DNA from 2 places in the Brachybacterium sp. JB7 genome. Region 2 is predicted to be linked to the other one. Evidence: riboswitches for the same ligand, from Rfam matches in the RefSeq annotation. Region 2 holds a riboswitch; the other holds the start of a gene.

Region 1 (10,846 bases), on a different contig from region 2:
GCAGGGCCCGGCGCAGCGGCTCGGCGTTGCGCACCCGGACGGTGCCGTGCTCCCACTCGGCCTCGATGAAGTCCTCCCAGCCGGTGCCCATGTCCCCGCAGACGAACAGCACCTGCAGGTCGGTGATCAGCTGCTTCTCGGAGATCCCGAGCGCGGAGGAGAGCTCGGCGAGGTCCGCCTCTCCCCTGCTCATGACGTACGAGGCCTCCGAGATGAGGCGCGAGAGCGTGTCGTTGCCGGTGGGGGTCGTGCGGATCCGCGGATCGGGACGCGCAGCGGCGGTCCCGACGACAGAGAGATCCGCCTCGCCCTCATGGGCGGCCGCGACAGATGCCAGCACGTCCGCGATCTCCGTGCGCCACTCAGCAGGCTCGACCAGTTCGAGCCAGCGGATGTTCGACAGCAGCATGCGGCGCACGGCGGGGCGGGGCAGCTCGGGCAGCTCGAAGCGCGGCGCCTCGAGCGAGGCGCCGGCATGGTCGCGCAGGGCGAGCGCCTTGTACGGTGCGGCGTCGACGACAGCGCGCGCCTGGTCCTCGCTGGAGTGCAGCGTCTCCCAGACGGCATCGAGGTCGAGCCCGTCGGGGCGGGGCTCGACCGCCGGCGGGCCGAGGGACGGAAAGGATTCGATGCGCGAGGCACGGAACAGTCGCGGCGCCTCACGGTCCCGGTCCCAGCCGTGCACGTACCAGTGGCCGTCGTGCACTCCGACGACCCACGGCTCGACGGAGCGCGGGGTCGGCGTGCCCCGGGTGCCGCGATACGTGAAGCGCACGGTGCGCGAGGAGGTCACGGCCTCGAGCAGCGGGGAGAGGACGGGCAGCGACTCGACGACACCGCGCGGAGTGCGGCGCAGGAGATCGGGATCGGCGTCGTGGCCGAGGCTCAGCAGCTTCGAGCGCACCCGGCGGGCCGCGCCCCCGGCGGCGGCATCGTCCCAGGCACGGCTCGCGGCCAGCAGGACCGTGTACTCCTCGGTGGTGAGATCCAGCACCGCTCCGGACTCGGAGCCCTCGATCCGGTAGTACACCGTGTTCTCGTCCAGCACGTCGCGCTCGGTGACCAGGGGCATCCCCAGCTCGAGGATCGCGGCCTTGTCCCGCTCGAACATCCGCTCGGCGGCCTGCTCGGACGGAGCATCGGCATAGTCCGTGATCACAGCGAACAGCTTCGCGCGGTCGATCCGACGGCGCGACCCGATCGTCATGATGACGTTGAGCAGTCTCTCCACACTCTTGGCAGCCACCCCGCCAGCGTAGCCGTCGTGCCGCCCGGGGGCGTCCGGAACACCTAGGCTGGTGCCATGCTGCACTGGGAACGGGGAACGGTCACCGGCACGAGGTCCTCCTGGAGGGGCGTCGATCGCCTTCTGGTCGAGATCGAGGGCGAGACGCTCTCCGCGATCGCCTACCCCGAGCTCACCGGGACGCCGGCCGCGGGCGAGCAGGTGCTGCTGAACACCAATGCCCTCCGGCGCGACCTGGGCACCGGAGGCGACGCTCTCGTGGTGGCCCGGCTCGACGTGACGCCGCAGCCCGAGGCGACCACCGGGCACATGGTCAAGGCCCGCTACACCCCGATGCAGACCATGGTCGACGCGATCGACGACCCGGAGGGCGAGCACTACGAGACCATCCGCGATGCGCGGGACGTGGACGGGATGCCCGTCGTGGTCGCGGATCTGCACTCCTCGCTCCCCGCGATCGTCGCCGGGATCCGCGCGGAGCGGCACAGCGCGCGGATCGCCTATGTCCACACCGACGGCGCCGCCCTGCCGGCCGCCTATTCCCGCACCGCAGCGCGCCTGCGCGAGGCGGGCCTGATCGCCTCCGTGATCAGCGCGGGGCAGTCCTTCGGCGGCGATCTCGAGGCGGTCACCGTCCACTCGGCCCTGCTCGGTGCCAAGCATGTCGTCGAGGCGGACATCGCGATCGTCATCCAAGGTCCCGGGAACCTCGGCACCGGGACGGGGTGGGGATTCTCCGGCATGCAGGCTGCGGAGTGCCTGCACGCCGCGGCCGCGCTCGGCGGCGCACCGATCGCCGCCCTCCGGGTCTCCGGCGCGGATCGTCGGGAGCGCCATCGCGGGCTCTCACACCACTCCTCGACCGCGTACGGCCGGGCGACGCTGACCGCGGTGCGGCTGCCCGTCCTCGACTACACCGACCCTCGCTACAACGCTTTTCATGCGTCAGTGCGGGAACAGGTGGAATCGACGATCGTCGAGGAGGGGCGTGCCCGCGGGATCGAGCACGAGGTCTGCGGGGTCGACGCGAAGGGTCTGCGCGATGCCCTGGAGGACGTGCCGGTGCGGCTGTCGACGATGGGTCGCACCCTCGCCGAGGATCCGGAGGCCTTCCGGTATGCGGCGCTCGCGGGGCGCTGCGGGGCGAGCCTGCTCCCGGCCCTCTGAGGCTCAGCGCTCGGCGGCCTCGCCGCGCTCCTGGACGAGGGCCTGCAGACGGTGCGCGTCCGCGATGGCCCGCTTGCCGTCGTACCGCTGGATGGCGTTGATGGCCAGGGTCGATCCGTCGGCGAGGTCGAGATGCGCCCAGGGGTCCCCCATCGGGAAGCTGATGCCCAGGATCTCCGGCCATTCCACGGTACGAGTGCGGAAGACGTTCCTCACCTCGAGCTCGGACTCCCGCGCCACCAGGCGCACGGAGGCCTCGAGGTGGCAGAACAGGGCGATGAGCACGCCCACCGTGATCAGCCCGATGCGGCCGATGAGCAGGAACCCCGGCATCACGACGGCCCCGGCGATCATCCCGGCGAGCACCACGATGGCGGTCAGGTACGCGAAGACGCGCACCATTCGCGGGCGGAACACCGTCGTGGTCATCAGGGCCTCAGATGCGACAGGCCTGAATCGCGGTGACCAGGATGGCGCGGGCGCCGGCGTCGTAGAGATCGTCCATCATCCGGTGTGCGGCGCGACGATCCACCATCGCCCGCACGGCAGACCACTCGCCGCCGTGCAGCGGCGAGACCGTCGGCGACTGCAGCCCGGGCGTCACCTGGACGGCCGTCTCCAGCAGAGCAGTGGGGATGTCGTAGTCGAGCATCACGTACTCGCGGGCCACCAGAACGCCCCGGAGCCGCCGCTCGAGCACCTCGAGAGAGTGCGCACCGGCCTCCTCGAGCACCATGCCGGGGCGCGAGAAGAGCACGGCCTCGCTGGTCATGATCGGCTCGCCGAAGGGCTCGAGGCCGGCCTGGCGCAGGGTGGTGCCGGTCTCGACGACATCGGCGATCACGTCGGCCACGCCGAGGCGGATCGAGGACTCGACCGCGCCGTCGAGGTGGACCACGGACGCGCCGATGCCGCGCTCGGTGAGGTAGTCCTCGACGAGGTTCTCGTAGCTGGTGGCGATGATGGAGCCCTCGAGGCTCGTGATGTCCTCGCGGGTTCCCATCGGCGCGGCGAAGCGGAAGGTCGAGCGGGCGAACCCCAGGGAGAGGATCTCCTCGGCCGGCGTGCGGGAGTCCAGCAGCATGTCCTGGCCGGTGATGCCCACGTCGACGGTGCCGGAGCCGACGTAGACGGCGATGTCGCGGGGGCGCAGGTAGAAGAACTCGACGTCGTTCTCCTGGTCGACGACCACCAGGTCCTTGGTCGTGCCGCGGCGGCGGTAGCCCGCCTCCTGCAGCAGATCGACGGCGGGCTCGGACAGGGCGCCCTTGTTGGGGACTGCGATGCGCAGCACGGTTCCTCCTCGGCCGCGGGGGCGGCCCATGAAGCGGCGTCGGCGGGCGACGGATGGAAAGTCTGGTGAAGCTGTCAGGGAATGCGGGACGAGCGGCTGCTCAGAGCTGGCGGTAGACGTCGTCGAGGCTGATGCCCTTGGCGACCATCATCACCTGCAGGTGATAGAGGAGCTGACTGATCTCCATGGCGGCGTCCTCATGGCTCTCGTGCTCGCAGGCCATCCAGACCTCGGCCGCCTCCTCCACGATCTTCTTGCCGATCTGATGCACCCCGGCATCGAGCTCTCGGACGGTGCCGGAGCCCTCGGGGCGGGTACGGGCCTTCTCGGTCAGCTCAGCGAACAATGCTTCGAAATCCTTCACGCCACCAGGGTACGCGTCCCGGTGAGCAGAGCGCGCGTCGGACCATCCACCGGGCGCCGGATCACTCCCGGCGCACGGTGGGGTCCAGGTGCGCGGTCTCCACGGAGACCCGTTCGCCCTGCTCGCCGTGCTCGCTGCGGTCCTGACGGCTGCGCACGCGCCACCACACGAAGAAGCCGATCAGCGTGAACGCGCCGTAGAAGACGTACATGAAGGCGCTCGCGTAGTAGCCGGCACTGACCAGGAGAGGCACGCCCACGAGGTCGACGGCCACCCAGATCAGCCAGAACTCGACCCATCCCTTGGCCATGCCGAAGGTGGCCAGGAGGCTGCCCATGAAGATCCAGGCGTCGGCCCATACGGGCTCGTACGAGCCGAGGGCGCGGAAGAGCGGCGTGAGCGCTGCGGTGCCGCCGACGAGGGCGACCAGCAGCAGCACCCTGGTTCCCCCGGAGGCCCAGCGGGGCTCGACCGCGGTGCCGCCGTCGTGCTGAGCCTGACGCCAGCGCACCCAGCCGTAGATGCTGGTGAGGATGAACATGATCTGGCGTCCGGCCTGGCCGAGCAGGTCCACGGAGCCGGGATTGCCGAAGACGGTCCCCATGAACACCGTGAACAGCAGCACGTTGCCGACGATGCCGATCGGCCAGGCCCACACCTTGCGGCGCATGCCGCCCAGGGCGCTGAGGAGCCCGAAGACGTTTCCGAGCACCTCGCGCAGGAGGATGAACTGGCCGCCCGCGAAATCGATGCGCGCGTCGAAGAGCCACTGCAGGAGTTCCATGTCGGTCCTTTCGCCGTCGGATGCAGTGGCTCCGGGGGGGAAAAGGGTTCCGGCATGGCTCCGGGGAAACGCCGAGGGCGCCCTGGGCATGCAGGACGTGCGCCTCTCATCCAGGCTGTACTGTCGGTGCCGGAGTTCCACCGGCTCCACCGCCGAAGCGGGTCGCGGACTGTCACCGCCGGCTCGGAATTTCACCGACCCCGGAGCACGTCACTGATGTGACCGCCCCAGGATAGCGCCGTCGCCGCCGGCCCGGGTCAGTGGGCCGTGTGGCGCCCGGCCAGTTCGCGCAGGGCGGAGATCTCGTCGGCGGCGTCCTGGGCGCGGTAGATCGCGGAACCGGCCACGAACACGTTCGCCCCCGCCTCCGCGCAGCGTTCGATGGTCTCGCGGCTCACGCCGCCGTCGACCTGGATCGACACCTCGAGGTTGGCCTCGCTGATGGCCCGACGGGCGCGGCGGATCTTGGGGAGCATGGTGTCCAGGAAGCTCTGCCCCCCGAAGCCGGGCTCGACGGTCATGATCAGCAGCATGTCGAACTCGCCAATGACGTCGAGCAGCGGCTCGATCGGGGTGGCGGGCCGCAGTGCCACCCCCACCTCGGTGTTCTTGCGGCGCAGATCCCGGGCGAGCTTGATCGGAGCGCTCGCGGCCTCGAGATGGAACGTGACCGAGGAGGCACCGGCCTCGGCGTACTGGGGGGCCTCGCGGTCGGCGTCCTCGATCATCAGATGGGCATCGATCGGGATCGGGCTGCGCTCGACGATCTGCTCGACCATGCTCGGGCCGAACGTCAGGTTGGGCACGAAGTGGTTGTCCATCACGTCGACGTGGACGCTGTCGGCGGTGGAGATCTTGTCCAGCTCCGTGCCGATGCTCATGAAGTCGGCGTTGAGGATGCTGGGATGGATGTACTGGCCATCGGTCGAGTAGGCGGCATTCATGATGTCGGGGTTCCTTCCACGGCGGGGGCTGACTGCTTGCGCAGCAGGCAGATGTACATGGCGTCGGTGCCGTGCACGTGCGGCCACAGCTGCACGGCAGGGCCCTCGCCCAGCTCGATGTCGGTCCGATGCGCGGGCAGCACACCGGCGCGCACGGCGTCACGAGCGTCGAGCTCCTCGACGTCCTCGCGTCCCTTGAGCACGTCGGCGACCACCAGGCGCGTCTCGGCGAGGTGCGGCGAGCAGGTCACGTAGGCGACCACGCCGCCGGGCGCCGCAGCGTCCAGAGCGGAGGTCAGCAGGGTGCGCTGCAGGGTGCTCAGCTGGCCGACGTCCGCCGGGGTGCGGCGCCAGCGGGCCTCGGGACGACGACGCAGGGCACCGAGTCCGGAACAGGGCACGTCGGCGAGCACGCGCGAGAAGCGACCGGGCAGCTCGGCACCGAGGGTGGTGCCGTCGGCCGTACGGGTGCTGATCTCGCAGCCGGCCTCCTGGAGCGTCGCGACCGCGCGCTCGACGAGCTCGGTGCGGTGGGGCTGCAGCTCGACCGCGAGCAGGTCGGCGTCATGGCCGACGGTGAGCCCGCCCAGCAGAGCGGCCTTCCCGCCCGGGCCGGCGCATAGGTCGAGCCAATGGGCGTCGTCGGCACGGACCAGATCGTCCGCGCCCAGGGCGAGTGCGAGGGCGGCGAGCTGGCTGCCCTCGTCCTGCACGGCGACCCGGCCCTCCTTGACCGCGTCCATGCCGCCGGGATCGCCGGAGGGCCAGGACGCCGCGAAGACGCTGAGCCGGCCTGCGCTCGCGCCGTGGTCGATCAGCTCGTCGAGATCGGTGAGCCCGGGGCGCATCACCAGCGAGACCGCGGGCGCGGCGTTCTGGGCGGCCAGCAGCTCGTCGATCTCGTCGCGGGAGCGGCCGTGGCCCGCCAGTGCGTCGGTGAGGGCGCGCACCACCCAGCGGGGATGGGAATGCACGACGGCGAGATGGCCGGTGGGATCCTTCGCGCGCTCCGGAGCGACCTCGTCGATCCACTCCTCGAGGGTCCTCTCCCCCACCCGGCGCAGGACGGCGTTGACGAAGCTCGCCGCACCGGCGCCGACCTCGGAGCGAGCCAGGGCCACGGTCTCGGAGGTGGCGGCGTGGGGCGCGACCGTCATGTCCAGAAGCTGGTAGGCACCCAGGCGCAGCACGTCCACGAGAGCGGGGTCGACCTTCTCGAGGGGACGGTCCACGCACGCGGCGAGGATCGCGTCCAGGCGGCCCTGGGCCCGCAACGAGCCGTAGAAGAGCTCGGTGGTGAAGGCGGCGTCGCGGCCGGAGACCCGGTGGGAGCGCAGCAGGCGCGGCAGCACGAGGTTCGCGTAGGCGTCGTCCTCGCGGATCAGGCGCAGGCCCTCGAAGGCGACCTGGCGCGAGGGCGTCGAGCGACGGCCGCGCTCCGACGGCCTCGAGGAGGACCAGCCGCGTCGCGGCCCGCCCTCGCCGCGGGAGCCGGAGCGCTCCCGGCCCTTGCCGTCGCGACCGCCCTGGGGCCGGTTCCCGCGCCGGTCGTCCCGGTGCTCCCCGCCGCGTCGCTGCTCACTCATGCCTGTACTCCGTCCTTCTGGTCCTTCTGGTCCTTCGGCTGCTGGGTGAAGGCGGCGTCCTCGGCCAGCCCGGCACCACGGGCCCAGTCCGCGGCGCGCATCGGCCGCTTGCCCGCCGCAGCGATCGTCGAGATCGCCAGGGGGTCGGTGCCGGTGCCCACGAGGACGTGACGCTTCGTGGCCGCGATCCTCCCGGGGGCGAGGCCGACGTGCTCGGGAGCTGCCTCGATGCCGAGGATCTTGGCACGGGCACCGTCCAGCAGCGTCCAGGCACCGGGGTGCGGACTCATCCCGCGGATGTGCGCGCTGACCTGATCGGCCGGAAGGGCCCAATCGATCTCCGCCTCTGCGGTCGAGAGCTTCGCGGCGTGGGTGGCCCGGGTGTCGTCCTGCGCGGTGAACGTGGCGGTGCCGGCCTCGAGGGCGTCCAGCGCCCGCAGCAGCACGGACGCGCCCTCCTCCGCCATGCGGTCCAGCAGCTCACCGGAGGTCTCGAACTCGCCGATCGTGGTGGGAGCCGTCGTGAGGAGATCCCCCGTGTCCAATCCCTTCTCCAGGCGGAACACGCTCATGCCGGTCTCCCGCTGGCCCGCGAGCACGGCGCGCTGCGCCGGGGCGGCGCCGCGCCACGCCGGCAGCAGCGAGAAGTGCAGGTTCACCCAGCCGTGGGCGGGGATGTCCAGCGCCGCCCGGGGCACGAGGTTGCCGTAGGCCACCACCGGGGCCGCATCCGGAGCGAGCTCGCGGAGCTGCTGCTGGACGGCCTCGTCGCGCAGCGTGGCGGGGGTCAGGACGGGAAGGCCGGCGTCCAGGGCGAGGGCCTTGACCGGGCTGGGCGTGAGCTTGCGGCCGCGCCCCGAGGGGGCATCGGCGCGGGTGAGCACCCCGACGATCTCGTGGTGCGAGTCGAGCAGGGTGCGCAGGGACGGGAGGGCAGCCTCTGGGGTGCCGGCGAAGAGCAGTCGCATGATGGGCACGAGTCTACGGGGAGGCCCGGATGCCTAGAGTGGTGCCATGCCCCGTCGTCGCCCCCTCGTGCTCTGATGGCGGGGGACGTCACACCGGGCCACGCGATCGGGTCCCCTGCGTACCGGCGGATGCTGGCCGCACTGGTCTGCGCGGGGATCGCCACGTTCGCGCAGCTCTATTCGCCCCAGGGGATCCTCCAGCTCATCTCCGCCGATCTCGGCATCGGCGCGGAGCGTGCGGCACTCACCGTCTCCGCCGCGACCGGAGGGCTCGCGCTCGCCGTGCTCCCGTGGTCCTTCGTCGGGGACCGGCTCGGGCGGCTGCGCGCGATGGTCATCGCCGTGACGTCGGCAACGGTGCTCGCAGTGGCCTCCGCCTGGGCGCCGACCTTCGAGCTGGTGCTCGGACTGCGCTTCCTGGAAGGCGTCGCGCTGGGCGGGGTGCCGGCGCTCGCGATGGCCTATCTCTCCGAGGAGGTCGACGAGCAGGCGCGCACGATCGCCGCCGGATGGTTCGTGGCCGGCACCACGGTGGGCGGCCTGCTGGGGCGGGTGGTGGTCACCCCGATCGCCGACGCCCTGTCCTGGCGGGCGGGGATGACCGCGGTCGCCGTCCTGGCGGCGATCGCCGCCACGACCTTCGTGCTCACCGCGCCGCCGGAGAGGCGCTTCGTACGGCTCGACCCCCGCCACGGGGACACCCGTACGGCGCGGCTGCTCAGGACGCTGCGCGATCCCGGCCAGCTGGGCCTGTACGCCTGCGCGTTCCTGCTGATGGGCGGGTTCGTGGCGATCTACAACTATCTCGCCTTCCACCTCAGCGCCCCGCCGTACCTGATCCCCGCCGGGCTGATCGGGCTGGTGTTCCTCGCCTACCTCGGTGGCACCGTCTCCTCCCCGCTCGCCGGCAGGCTCGCGGCGCGACACGGCCGGTTGGCCGTCCTGCTGGCGTCGATGGGCGTGATGCTGCTGGGCCTGCTCGTCACCCTCGCCGGCCCGCTCCTGCTGGTCCTGCTGGGTCTGGTGGTGATGACGGCGGGGTTCTTCGGTGCGCATTCGATCGCGAGCGGCTGGGCCGGTGCGCGGGCTGCCGGCGCCCGGTCCCAGGCGACGGGCCTGTACAACCTCTCCTACTACGCAGGATCCAGCGCCCTGGGCTGGAGCGTGGGCTACGTGTACGAGGGCGCCGGCTGGCCGGCGACCGTTGCCGTGGTCGCGGCGGGGATCGTGGTGGCGGCGGTGCTCGCGCTCGCCGCGCTGCGTCCGCGTCAGTAGACCAGGCCGAACACCCACACCGCGAGGGTCATCGTGGTCGCCGTGATCAGCACGATGCCGATGAGGTTCAGCCACAGTCCCCCCTTGGCCATCTGCGGGATCTGCACGTAGCCGGAGCCGTACGCGATCGCGTTGGGCGGGGTCGCGACCGGCAGCATGAAGGCGCAGGTCGCAGCGATCGCCACCGGGATGGCCAGCAGCATCGGATCGATGCCGATGCCCACCGCCACCGCGGTCGCGACCGGGAGGAAGGTCGCGGCGGTCGCGGTGTTGGACGTGAGCTCCGTGAGGAACAGGACGCCGGCGGCGGCGATCATCACCACGAGCACGACGGGCAGGCCGCCGATGTGCTCGGTGACCTGACCGATCCACTCCGTGAGGCCCGAGTCGCTGAACTGCTTGCTCAGCGCCAGGCCGCCGCCGAACAGCAGCAGCACGCCCCACGGCAGCTTCACGGCCGCCTCCCAGTCCAGCAGACGCACCCCGCGGGCGGCGCCCGCGGGCATCACGAACAGCAGCAGCGCGACGACCATGGCGATGCCGGCGTCGCTGATCGGCGGCTCGGCGCCGAGCACCAGATCCCACAGCAGCGGCACGAACACCCAGCTCACGGCGGCGAGCACGAAGATCGCGAGCACGCGCACCTCACCGGAGGTGATCTTCCCCAGCGACCTGCGCTCGGTGCGGATCAGCTCGACGCCACCGGGGATCTCGGTGATCTCCGGCTTGAACAGCACCTTGGTGAGCAGGAGCCAGGCGATGACCATGTACACGACCGCGAGCGGGGCGCCCACGATCATCCAGCGACCGAAGCCGATCGTGATCCCGAAGTCCTGGCTCATGTGCGCCGCGAGCAGGGCATTGGGAGGGGTGCCGATGATCGTGGCGAGCGATCCGATGGATGCTGCGTAGGCGATGCCGAGCATCAGGGCGGTCCCGAAGTTGGACCGCACCGCGGTGGTGGTCGAATGGTCCGCATCGGGGTTCGGGTCGACGCCCTCGCCGGGCTCCTCCCCCTTCGCGGCGGCGTCCTCGAGGCGCAGCTTGTTCACCAGCAGCAGCACGGAGACGCCGATCGGGAGCATCATCACGGCGGTCGCGGTGTTCGAGACCCACATCGAGACGAAGCCGGTCGCGACCATGAAGCCGAGGATCAGCAGCGACGGGCTGGTGCCGATCATGCCGACGATCGCCAGGGCGATGCGCTTGTGGAGGTTC
Region 2 (10,846 bases):
GCTCCGGCGCATGCGCTGCGCGCTCACCGGCGGACTGGACCGGGGGTGCCGGTGCGTCCGGTGCCTCCGGCGCATCGGGAGCGTCAGAAGCACTCCGGGAGGCATCCGTCTCGGGCATGGGGTGGTCGCTGTCGCTCACCTGATGTGGCTCCTCGCAGTCCTGGGATCCCTCGACCCAGGAGAGCGTCGAGGGTTGCGGCCGGCCACGCGGAGCGATCCGGACGGCTCAGCACACATGCGGCCCACGAGGAGTCTCGCGCGCACACGCGCGTAAGGCACCCGTAGGCCACAGCGATCGAGCCGACGGCATCGAGATCCGCGAGGACGTCGGCCGAACACCCCCATTCTAGCCGACTGAGGCCCGTGAACCTATTGACGCGGCCGATCCTGTGGAGAACGCGACGCAGGATCGGCCTCAGACGGCCCTCGGCGGCCTCAGGAAGCCGTTTCGGAGGCGGTCGCCGGGGTCCCCTGCCTCAGGCGGGGTGATATCGCGGCATAGAGCCGCCTGGGCAGGCGACCTCGCGCTCAGAGCTCCGCGAGCACCGCGGCGGTGGCCAGCGCGGCGGTCGCCGCCTCGTGGCCCTTGTCCTCGCTCGAGCCCTCGCGACCCGATCGGTCCAGCGCCTGCTCCTCGTCATCGCAGGTCAACAGCCCGAAACCGACGGGAACCCCGTGGTCCAGGGCCACCCGGGAGAGTCCATCGGTCGCCGCCGAGCAGACGTACTCGAAGTGCGGGGTGCCGCCCCGGATCACGACGCCGAGCGCGATCACGGCGTCGTGGGTGCGGGCGAGACGGTCGGCGATCACCGGCAGCTCGAAGGAGCCGGGGGCCCGCACCACGGTGGGGCCGGTGATCCCCGCCTCGGTGCAGCCGCGCAGCGCACCGTCGAGCAGGCCGTCCATGACCTCCTGGTGCCAGGAGGCGGCGACGATCGCGACCCGCAGGTCGGGGTGGGAGGTGGTGGTCAGGCTGGGGCTTCCGTGTCCGCTCATGCAGCGTCTCCTTCAGGGGTGGTGGGGAGGCCGACGAGATGGTGGCCCAGTCGGTCCCGCTTGGTGGTGAGATACGCGAGGTTCTCGGGGGTGGGGTGGGTGCCGAGGTCCACGACCGCGGCGACGTCGAGGCCGCCCGCGCGCAGCGCCTCGGCCTTGGCGGGGTTGTGGGTGAGCAGGTGGACGCTCCCCACGCCGAGGCGCGCGAGGATCCGCGGCACCGCCTCGAAGCTGCGGGCGTCGACCGGCAGGCCCAGGTCGAGGTTCGCCTCGACGGTGTCGCGGCCGGAATCCTGCAGCGCGTAGGCGCGCAGCTTCTGCACCAGGCCGATCCCTCGCCCCTCGTGGCCGCGCAGCAGGACGAGCACGCCGCGGCCGGCGGCCTCGATCCGCGCCAGGGACTCCTGCAGCTGCGGCCCGCAGTCGCAGCGGCGGGAGCCGAACACGTCCCCGGTCATGCATTCGGAGTGCACCCGGGTCAGCACCGGTTCGTCGGTCGTGACGTCCCCGCGCACGAGCACCAGATGCTCGGCGGAGCCGTCGCGCACGGCCAGGGCACGGAAGGTGCCGTGCTCGGTGGGCAGGTCCACCGGCTCGGTCATCTCGAGGGGATCGGCCTCGAGCGCCCGACGGTGCGCCACGAGCGCCTCGATCGAGATCATCACCAGGTCGTGCTGGTCGGCGAACTCCCGCAGCGCCGGTCCGCGCATCATGGTGCCGTCATCGTGCACGAGCTCGACGATCATGCCGACGTCGGGCAGGCCGGCCAGACGCGTGAGGTCCACCGCCGCCTCGGTGTGGCCGCGGCGCTCGAGCACGCCGCCGTCGCGGGCACGCAGGGGCAGCACGTGGCCGGGACGGATCAGGTCCGCGGGGGCCGAGCCCGGATCGGCGAGGACCTGCAGGGTGCGGGCACGGTCGGCCGCGCTGATCCCGGTGGTCACGTCGGCGGAGGCGTCGACGCTCACGGTGTAGGCGGTGCGCAGCGGGTCCGCGTTCTCGGCGACCATCAGCGGCAGCTGCAGGGCATCCGCCCTCGCCGCCGTCATCGGAGCGCACAGCAGGCCGCTCGAGTAGCGGACCGCGAAGGCCAGGGTCTGCGCGGTCGCGGCCGAGGCGGCCAGGATCAGGTCGCCCTCGTTCTCGCGGTCCTCGTCGTCCACGACCACCACGGGCGCTCCGACGGAGAGTGCGGCGAGGGCCTGCTCGACGGAGTCCAGTCTCAGCGTGCTCATCGACGCGCCCCCTCGGCGAACAGCAGCTTCTCGACGTGCTTGGCCAGCACGTCGACCTCGAGGTTCACGCGGTGGCCGATGTCCCGTCGGCCCAGGGTGGTGCGGGCGAGGGTCTCCGGGATCAACCCGATCGTCACCTCGTCGCCGTCGATCGCGGCGACGGTGAGGCTCACGCCGTCCACGGCCAGCGATCCCTTCGCGACCACATAACGGGCCAGGCCCGCGGGCAGCTGGATCCGCAGGCGGGTGGTGCCTGCCTCCTCCTCCCGGTCGAGGATCTCGCCGGTCGCGTCCACATGGCCCTGCACGATGTGGCCGTCCAGGCGTCCGTCGACCCGTACGCAGCGCTCGAGGTTGACGGTGTCACCGGCGGCGAGCCCGCCGAGTGTGGTGGCCTCGAGCGTGGTGGCGATGACGTCGGCGCTCCAGGTCTCGCCGTCCTCTGCGGTCACGGTGAGGCAGCAGCCGTTCACGGCGATCGAGTCGCCCAGGGCGATGCCGGCCAGGACCTGCGGGGAGCGGATCGTGAGGCGGGCAGGATCCGCCGGTGAGGTGAGCGACTCGACGGTGCCGAGTTCTTCGATGATTCCGGTGAACATGGGGGTCCTTCCAGGTCAGGCGGTTCGGGGGCGGAGGGTGAGGCGGAGGTCGCAGCCGCGGGGGGCGACCTCCACGAGGTCCAGGTCCAGGCGCTCGGAGATCGTGGTGATCCCCAGGTCGCCGACGCCCGGTGGTCCGGCGCCCAGCAGGGTGGGGGCCAGGTGCACGATCAGCTCATCGACCAGCCCGGCGCGCAGGAAGGCGCCGGTCACGGTGGGCCCGCCCTCGAGCAGGACATGGCGTCGGCCGTGCGCGAAGAGCTCCGCGAGGGCGGCCGACGGGTCGTGTGTGCGCAGGAGGAGCGTGTCTCCCGCACCCGCCGGAGCGGGCAGCGGGGGGATGTCGCCGGTGCCCATCACCACGCGGAGAGGCTGGTGCGGGAGCAGGGTCCCGTCGGGGCGGCGGGCGGTGAGAGAGGGATGGTCGATCCGGGCGGTGCCGGCGCCGATGAGCACGACGTCGCAGGTGGCGCGCAGGTCGTGGACCTCGCTGCGGGCCTCCTCGCCGGTGATCCAACGGCTGCTGCCGTCCGCCGCGGCGACCCGGCCGTCGAGCGTGAGCGCCGTCTTGGCGGTGACCAGGGGGCGGTCGTGCTGCAGGCCGTGCTCCCAGCCGCGATTGAGCAGGCCGGCCGCGGCAGCGAGGTCCTCGGGCACGTCCAGCTCGACGTCGATGCCGGCGGCACGCAGGGTCTCGACGCCGCCGGTCGCGTGCGGGTTCGGGTCACGCCGGGCGACCACGACCCGGGCCACTCCGGCCTCGAGCAGCGCGTCGGCGCAGGGCCCGGTGCGTCCGTGATGGGCGCAGGGTTCCAGGGTGACGAGGGCGGTGGCTCCGGCGACGGAGACGGACGCGCGACTCAGGGCGTCGATCTCGGCATGCGGCGTGCCGGCCCTGCGGTGGTGTCCCTCCGCGATCACCGCTCCGTGGGCATCGAGCAGCACGCAGCCCACACGGGGATTCGGGCCCAAGGGCACGGCGGGGTCCGCAGCGATCTCCAGCGCACGGCGCAGGGCCGCGGTCTCGGCGTGGGCCAGCATGGTCTCTCTCCCTCGGTCCGCAGCTCGCGGTTCCGGAGGGAGGGGAAGGGTGCGGAGACGTCGTCGCCCGAGGAGCGTTCGCCGGTGCACCGGGGTGCACGGCGAAGAGCCGCCCGAGGACGTCGTTCGCGTGCGCTTCCCATCCGGACTCTGACCGTCGGTCCAGGAGTTCCACCTGGTCAGCCGAGGGCCAGAGGCCATCGGGTCGCGGACTATCACCGCCGGCTCGGAATTTCACCGACCCCAGTGCACGCGAGCTTGTCAGCTCGTCAGCACTCACGGTAGCAGGAGCTCATCCGTATGTGTCGCGCGGTCCGCGCCAGGTGACGGTGCGTCGGCCCTTCTTCCAGGTGCGCTCGGCAGAGGCCGGACCGGTCACGCGCAGCTCGGAGATCACGTGGGAGCCGATGTGCTCCTCGATCGCGGTGATGAGCTGCGGGGTGAGCATGCGCAGCTGGGAGGCCCAGGCCGAGGAGGACGCGCTGACCATGAGCACCCCGTCCTCGAGGGAGACCGGACGGCAGTGGGTCGCGAGCCTCTCGCCCACGATCTCGTCCCATTCCTCGAGCACCCGTCCGGCATCCATGCCGGCGTTCCAGCCGAGGTTTCCCAGCACCTTCTTCAGCACCAGCTCGATGCCCTGCGGGTCTCGCGGGTCCGGGCGGGATCCGGAGTAGCCGGGGGCGCTGCCCGAGCGGTCGCGCACGTCTCTGGCCTGGGTCTTCGCGGAGATCGGGAAGAGTCCGCGGCCCCGGGCCGCGGCACGGGAGCGGTTCACGGTGCGCCGGGCGAGTTCGAAGGGGTCGGTCGACGGCGGCAGCTCGGGCGGGTCGTAGAACTCATCCGGCCCCGCGACCCGCTCCTGATCGCGCTCCGACGCCGGCCGACGCTGCCCGCCGGTGCCCGGCGGACGTCGAGGGGCTACTGTCCCGGGGTGCCGTTCCACGGTCCGGGAGGCCTGCTGGTCCGGCTCCTGGGGGCCTCGCCAGGTCGAGAGATCGTACGGGTTCGCGAGCCGCGGCCGCTGTCCGTTCCCGGATCCCGGCGTCGTCATCGCAGGCCTCCGTCGCGCGGATCCCGCGGCGTCGCGTCGCCGAGGCTGACGTCGACCACATGGATCTCGCCGTCCAGCGAGCCGGGGATGTCGGTGTCGTTGGCGGTGGTGATCAGCACCTGGGAGGCGCTGGTGACGATGCGGCCCAGCCGTTCGCGCCGGTGCACGTCGAGCTCGCTGAACACGTCGTCGAGGATGAGGATCGGTTCGCCGTCGCCGAGATCGCCCTCCTCGAGACGGAGCAGGTCGTAGCTGGCCAGGCGCAGGGCGAGGGCCAAGGACCAGGACTCGCCGTGGCTCGCATAGCCCTTGGCGGGGAAGTCGTGCAGCCGGATCTCCAGGTCGTCGCGGTGCGGTCCGGTCAGGGTGACGCCGCGGTCGATCTCGTCGTCGTGACGCGAGGCGAGCAGCCCGAGCAGGCAGTCGTGGATCTCCTGGGTGCCGGGCAGCTCTCCGGCTCCGGTGCCGAGCTCGTCGAGCACGGTGGACCGATATGCCACATCGGCCGGGGAGGAGAGGTTCCCGCGCTGGTCCGGGGGGAGGTCCAGGGATTCCTCGGCACCCTCGTCCGTCGCCACCCGGAGGTACGAGTAGCCCAGATGCGGGCGCAGACGGTTCACCAGGTGCAGCCGGGCGCGCAGCAGCTCGGCGCCGAAGCGGGCGAGCTGCTGGTCCCAGACCTCCAGAGTGCTCGAGGCCGAATCCGCCGGATCGAGGCCCGCGACGCTGCGCCCGGCTCCGCCCCGACGCATCGATCGCATCTGCTTGAGCAGGTTGCTGCGCTGCTTGAGGACGCGGTCGTAATCCGCTTTGACCGACGCGAAGCGCGGCGCGATCTCGAAGAGGAGCTCGTCGAGGAAGCGGCGGCGGCCTTCCGGATCCCCCTTGATGAGGCCGAGATCCTCAGGGGCGAAGAGCACGGCCCGCACCTCGCCGAGCAGGTCGCGCAGCCGCGCGACGTTCTGGCCCTGGACCCGAGCCCGGTTGGACTTGCCCGGCGTGATCTCGAGGTCGACCTGCAGGTTCCGCCCTGCCCGCACGAAGCTCGCCCGGATGATCGCGGTCGATTCGCCCCGTCGTACGAGGGCGGCGTCGTGGGGGACCCGATGGCTCGACAGCGTCGCCAGATACCAGACGGCCTCGACGATGTTGGTCTTGCCCTGCCCGTTCTTGCCGACCAGCACGGTGATGCCCGAGGTGACGGGCAGCGTGAGGCGTTCGTACGAGCGGTAGTCGGTGAGATCGAGAGCGGTCAGCTGCATGGACGGACCACTCCCACGCTCAGATCCGCATCGGCATGATCAGGTACTTGTACGAGGTGTCGGGCACGCCCTCGAGGGAGTCCTGACCGCTCATGACCGAGGGCTTGATGGAGTCGGTGAACGTGAGCCGGGCGAACTCGGTGCCCAGGGCGCCGAGGCCGTCGAGCAGGAAGCCCGAGTTGAAGCCGACGACCAGGTCCTCGCCCTCGAGGTGCGCCTCGAGAACCTCACTGGCCTGTGCGTCGTCACCGGCACCGGCCTCGAGCGCGACCTGTCCCTCCGCGAAGGACAGTCTCACCGGGGTGTTCCGCTCGGCGACCAGGGAGACGCGCTTGACGGCATCGATGAGGGCACCGGTGGAGACCACGGCGGTGATCGCGGTGGTGTCCGGGAAGAGTCGCCTCACGGGCGGGTACTCGCCGTCGACCAGTGTGGAGGTCGTGCGGCGGCCGCCGGCCTCGAAGCCGATGAGGTGGGCGGAGTCGTCCTCGGCCAGAGCGATCTCGACGCTGCCGCCGGTGGCCAGGGAGCGTGCGACCTCATGCAGGGTGCGACCGCGCACGAGCGCCGTCTGCTCGGTGCCCGGGGTGGCCGGGTTCCAGGTCAGCTCCCGCAGTGCGAGGCGATAGCGGTCGGTGGCCATGAGCGTCATGGTCTCGCCGGAGATCTCGACCTTCACGCCCGTCAGCAGCGGGAGGGTGTCGTCCTTCGAGGCGGCGACCGTGACCTGGCTGATCGCCTCGGAGAAGACGTCGGCCGCGACGGAACCGGCGACCGGAGGCATGCTCGGCAGCTGCGGATACTCCTCGACCGGGAGGGTGGCCAGTGCGAAGCGCGCCGAACCGCACCTGACCTGCAGCTTCGTGCCCTCGAGGGCGATCGAGACGTCCTTGTTGGGCAACGCTCGGACGATGTCGGACAGCATCCGTCCCTGCACTAGGACCTCGCCGGGCTGCTCGACCTCGGCATCCAGCCGGATCTGTGCGCTCACTTCGTAGTCGAACGTGGAAAGCTGCAGCTCACCACTGGAATCAGCCACGATCCGCACGCCCTGCAGGATCGGCATCGCCGGTCGCACAGGGAGGGTTCGAGTGGCCCAGGAGACGGCGTCACCGAGGACGCCGCGATCGAGGTGGAACTTCACCTTTGCCACTCCTTCGCAGTGGTCGAAAGCCAGAACGGGGGACAGCGTATCGGTTTCCTCGGCCTGCGGGCGACACACCGGCCTGGATCCTTGACAGCGACCCGCGCCGGTACCCGGGGATCACTCGTCTCGTCCGGGCTGAAGAACCCTCCCCGGCACCCGAAATGACATGACGCCGACGTCGCTCCCCGGCACCCCGGCCCGTCCACACCCCCCTTGAGCTGAGAACTACAGTCCTCTTCATCACGGCTGTGCACATCGTGGATAACCGCGATCGTCCCAGCTCCCACGGTTCAGAGCCCTCGTGGACGGAGCGTTGAGCGCTGCGCACTTCTCGTGCGCCGGCTGTGCACAGGTCGCCGGCTCCCGCGGATTCTTGTCATTCCTCCGTGCACATCGGGGTGTGCGTGGGACTCGTCGGTTCCACATTGTCCACAGAGTTATCCACAATTGGGGAGAACTGCGCGGTGACCTGCTCTGTTGTTCGCGGTGTTCGGTCCTCGCGAGCGGGGCGGCCTCAGCCGCGGGGGCGGGAGTTGGAGCTCTTGATCCGCGCGGTGAGCTCGGTGACCTGATTGAAGATCGCGCGGCGCTCCTTCATGAGTTCGCTGATCTTCTTGTTGGCGTGCATCACGGTGGTGTGGTCGCGGCCACCGAACTCGTCGCCGATGCGGATCAGCGGCATGTCCGTGAGCTCGCGGCACAGGTACATGCCGATCTGCCGGGCGGAGACCAGCCGGCGCGACCGTCCGCTGCCGACGATCTCGTCGACCGACAGATTGAAGTAGGTAGCGGTCTGGGCGATGATCGTCGACGCCGTGATCTGGGTGCCGTCGTCGTGGGAGAGCAGATCCTTCAGCACGCTCTCGGCAAGCGTGACGTCCATCGGCTGGCGGGAGAGCGAGTGCAGCGCCTGCACGCGGATCAGCGCCCCTTCGAGCTCACGGATGTTGGTCGCGATGTGCGAGGCGATGTACTCCAGCACGTCATGAGGGACCTCGCCGGTGTTCTCCTGCGCGACCTTCTTGCGCAGGATCGCGATGCGGGTCTCGAGGTCCGGCGGCTGCACGTCGGTCATCAGGCCCATCTCGAAGCGCGAGCGCATGCGGTTCTCGAAGCCGCCGAGCTCCTTCGGGGGGAGGTCCGAGGTGATGACGATCTGCTTGTCCGTGTTGTACAGCGTGTTGAACGTGTGGAAGAAGGCTTCCATCGTCTCGGGCGCACGCTGCAGGAACTGGATGTCGTCGATGAGCAGGATGTCGATGTCGCGGTAGCGGCGCTGGAACTCCTGCGCCTTGCCGAACTGGCCGGACTGCACGGAGTTGATGAAGTCGTTGGTGAACTCCTCGGAGTTCACGTACCGCACGACCACGTCCGGGTAGAGGCTCTGCGCGTAATGGCCGACGGCATGCAGCAGGTGGGTCTTGCCCAGACCCGAGCCGCCGTAGATGAACAGCGGGTTGTACGCCTTGGCGGGAGTCTCCGCGACGGCCGACGCCGCTGCCTGGGCGAAGCGGTTGGAGGACCCGATCACGAACGTGTCGAAGGTGTACTTCGCGTTCAGCCGGGAGTCCTCGCCGAGAGTGGACTGTCCGGTCCGTGCCGGGCGACGCGGTGCGGGCAGCGGCGACGGCGCCGACGAGCCGGTCGTGGCGGAGAAGCCGGCATAGGCGCTGGGGTCGTCGGCCGCGGTGCCGGTGTAGGCGCCCCCGAGGGAGAAGCGGTCCTCGCTGGAGAACGGGCCGGCAGCCGGAGACGGGACGGAGGAGGGCAGGGCGGCGCGGCCGGGCTGATCGCTCGCGGGGAGCACGGAGCCCTCGTCACGTCGGAAGGGGGCCGTGTAGGAGTCGTGCACCGGAGTTTCCACAACTCTGTCCACACCATGTGCACTGCTGGGGGCGGCGGACGGGGTCGGAGCCGCAGCAGGCGCCGGGTCATCGTCGTCATCGGCGAAGAGCGTCTCGTCGACCGTGACCGCGAACCGCAGCTCGCTGCCATAGGCGTCGCTGAGGGCGGCGGCCAGGGGGCCCGCGATGCGGTGCTCGAACAGCTCCTTCGCGGAGGTGGAAGGGGCTGCGACCAGGGCAGTCTCTGCCACGACGGCCATCAGGCGGGACAGCGTGAGCAGGGCGATGACGCGCTGGGACACGTTGCCGTCTCGACGCAGGGTGGCCAGGGTGCGCTCCCAGATCGCGGCGACGTTCGCGTCAGTCATCAAGTTTCTCCGTACGGGGGCGATCGGCGGTCCAGGTAGTTTTCCACAATAGCCGCTGTATTGTGGATCAACAGTGTGGACAAGTCCTCGTCCTCGCCCGCTCGTGACCGGAGACTCGTTCCCCGGGCCGCGCAGGCGTCCGTGCTGGTACGGACTCCGTTCTATCCGTTCGGCCTGTCACAGCTCTCGCGGCGCCGAGGGTCGCGAAACGCCGGACACAGTGAGAAACCGGCCACAACGGGCCTGTGGAGGGCGTTCTCCGTTGACCCTTCGCGCCCTCGCTCCTAAGATCATGCAGTCAGCGCTGCGCGCCGTCCCGACACGGTCTCCGGCAGCCGCCCCGCGAGAGCGGGTGCGCCCGAACAGTCCGTTCGTGCAGCACGACCACCAGACCACCGCGAGGGGTACGTCCGTGCCCACGATCGAGGAGAACCGATGAGCAAGCGCACGTTCCAGCCGAACAACCGTCGTCGCGCGAAGAAGCACGGCTTCCGCGCCCGCATGCGCACCCGCGCCGGCCGCGCCATCCTGAACGCACGCCGTTCCAAGGGTCGCGCCGAGCTCTCGGCCTGAGTCGCTGTCCCGACGTGACCTGCGGCGTCACCCCATGACTCCGTGAACTGGTCCAGTCACCGGCTGCACACCGGCGACGAGTTCCGCGCCGTCACCCGTGGTGGCGTCCGCAGCGCCCGATCCCACGTGGTCGTGCACCTCTCCCTGCTCACGCAGGAAGGGGACGCACCCCGCGTGGGATTCGTCGTGTCCAAGAGGATCGGCAACGCCGTAGTGCGCAACCGTGTGACCCGTCGGCTCCGCGAGATCGTGCGCCCGCAGTTCGAGACCCTGCCTCCGGGCTCGGGGATCGTGCTGCGAGCGCTGCCGGGCATCGATGAGCAACCCTTCGCCGAGCTCGAGGCCGATGTCGTCGGTGCTCTCGGCGCCGCGACGCGCAAGCTCGAGCGCCGCACACGGACCGTCTCATGACCACGCTGCTGCGGTCGGTCCTGCGACTGCCCCGTCGGGCGCTCGCACTGCTGGTGCGCGGCTACCAGGTAGGCATCTCGCCCTACACCCCGCCGGCCTGCCGGTACGATCCCGTGTGCTCGCAGTACGGCATGGACGCCCTGCGAGTGCACGGAGCGGTGAAGGGCACGCTGCTGACCGCCGGCCGGATCGTGCGCTGCAACCCGCTCAGCCACGGCGGTCCCGATCCTGTTCCCGCCCCCGGCATGTGGAGGAATCCACGCCGACTGCGGCACCCGGCCCACTAGGGCCTACCCTTGACCCAGATTCCCGACCA

The links. A riboswitch is a leader RNA that binds a small molecule or an ion and turns the genes downstream of it on or off. The one in region 2 is predicted to bind FMN.
Region 1: linked by a shared signal. The riboswitch ahead of pnuC (nicotinamide riboside transporter PnuC) and the one ahead of ribD (bifunctional diaminohydroxyphosphoribosylaminopyrimidine deaminase/5-amino-6-(5-phosphoribosylamino)uracil reductase RibD) in region 2 are both predicted to bind FMN.

Annotation. Positions count from the first base shown of each region.
Region 1 covers NZ_QPGN01000001.1:152,665-163,510, reverse strand. Annotated here, with positions in the region: gene CIK81_RS00745 (WYL domain-containing protein) at 1-1,246, opposite strand, end outside; gene CIK81_RS00740 (DUF3866 family protein) at 1,304-2,413, shown strand; gene CIK81_RS00735 (PH domain-containing protein) at 2,417-2,842, opposite strand; gene hisG (ATP phosphoribosyltransferase) at 2,850-3,707, opposite strand; gene CIK81_RS00725 (phosphoribosyl-ATP diphosphatase) at 3,808-4,071, opposite strand; gene pnuC (nicotinamide riboside transporter PnuC) at 4,133-4,855, opposite strand; FMN riboswitch at 4,950-5,067, opposite strand; gene rpe (ribulose-phosphate 3-epimerase) at 5,113-5,799, opposite strand; gene CIK81_RS00710 (RsmB/NOP family class I SAM-dependent RNA methyltransferase) at 5,796-7,385, opposite strand; gene fmt (methionyl-tRNA formyltransferase) at 7,382-8,353, opposite strand; gene CIK81_RS00700 (MFS transporter) at 8,429-9,628, shown strand; gene CIK81_RS00695 (DASS family sodium-coupled anion symporter) at 9,622-10,846, opposite strand, start outside.
Region 2 covers NZ_QPGN01000002.1:43,518-54,363, forward strand. Annotated here, with positions in the region: gene gyrB (DNA topoisomerase (ATP-hydrolyzing) subunit B) at 1-139, opposite strand, end outside; gene ribH (6,7-dimethyl-8-ribityllumazine synthase) at 529-996, opposite strand; gene ribB (3,4-dihydroxy-2-butanone-4-phosphate synthase) at 993-2,231, opposite strand; gene CIK81_RS02560 (riboflavin synthase) at 2,228-2,830, opposite strand; gene ribD (bifunctional diaminohydroxyphosphoribosylaminopyrimidine deaminase/5-amino-6-(5-phosphoribosylamino)uracil reductase RibD) at 2,846-3,871, opposite strand; FMN riboswitch at 3,998-4,127, opposite strand; gene CIK81_RS02570 (DUF721 domain-containing protein) at 4,164-4,925, opposite strand; gene recF (DNA replication/repair protein RecF) at 4,922-6,187, opposite strand; gene dnaN (DNA polymerase III subunit beta) at 6,207-7,331, opposite strand; gene dnaA (chromosomal replication initiator protein DnaA) at 7,849-9,546, opposite strand; gene rpmH (50S ribosomal protein L34) at 9,982-10,119, shown strand; gene rnpA (ribonuclease P protein component) at 10,162-10,530, shown strand; gene yidD (membrane protein insertion efficiency factor YidD) at 10,527-10,817, shown strand.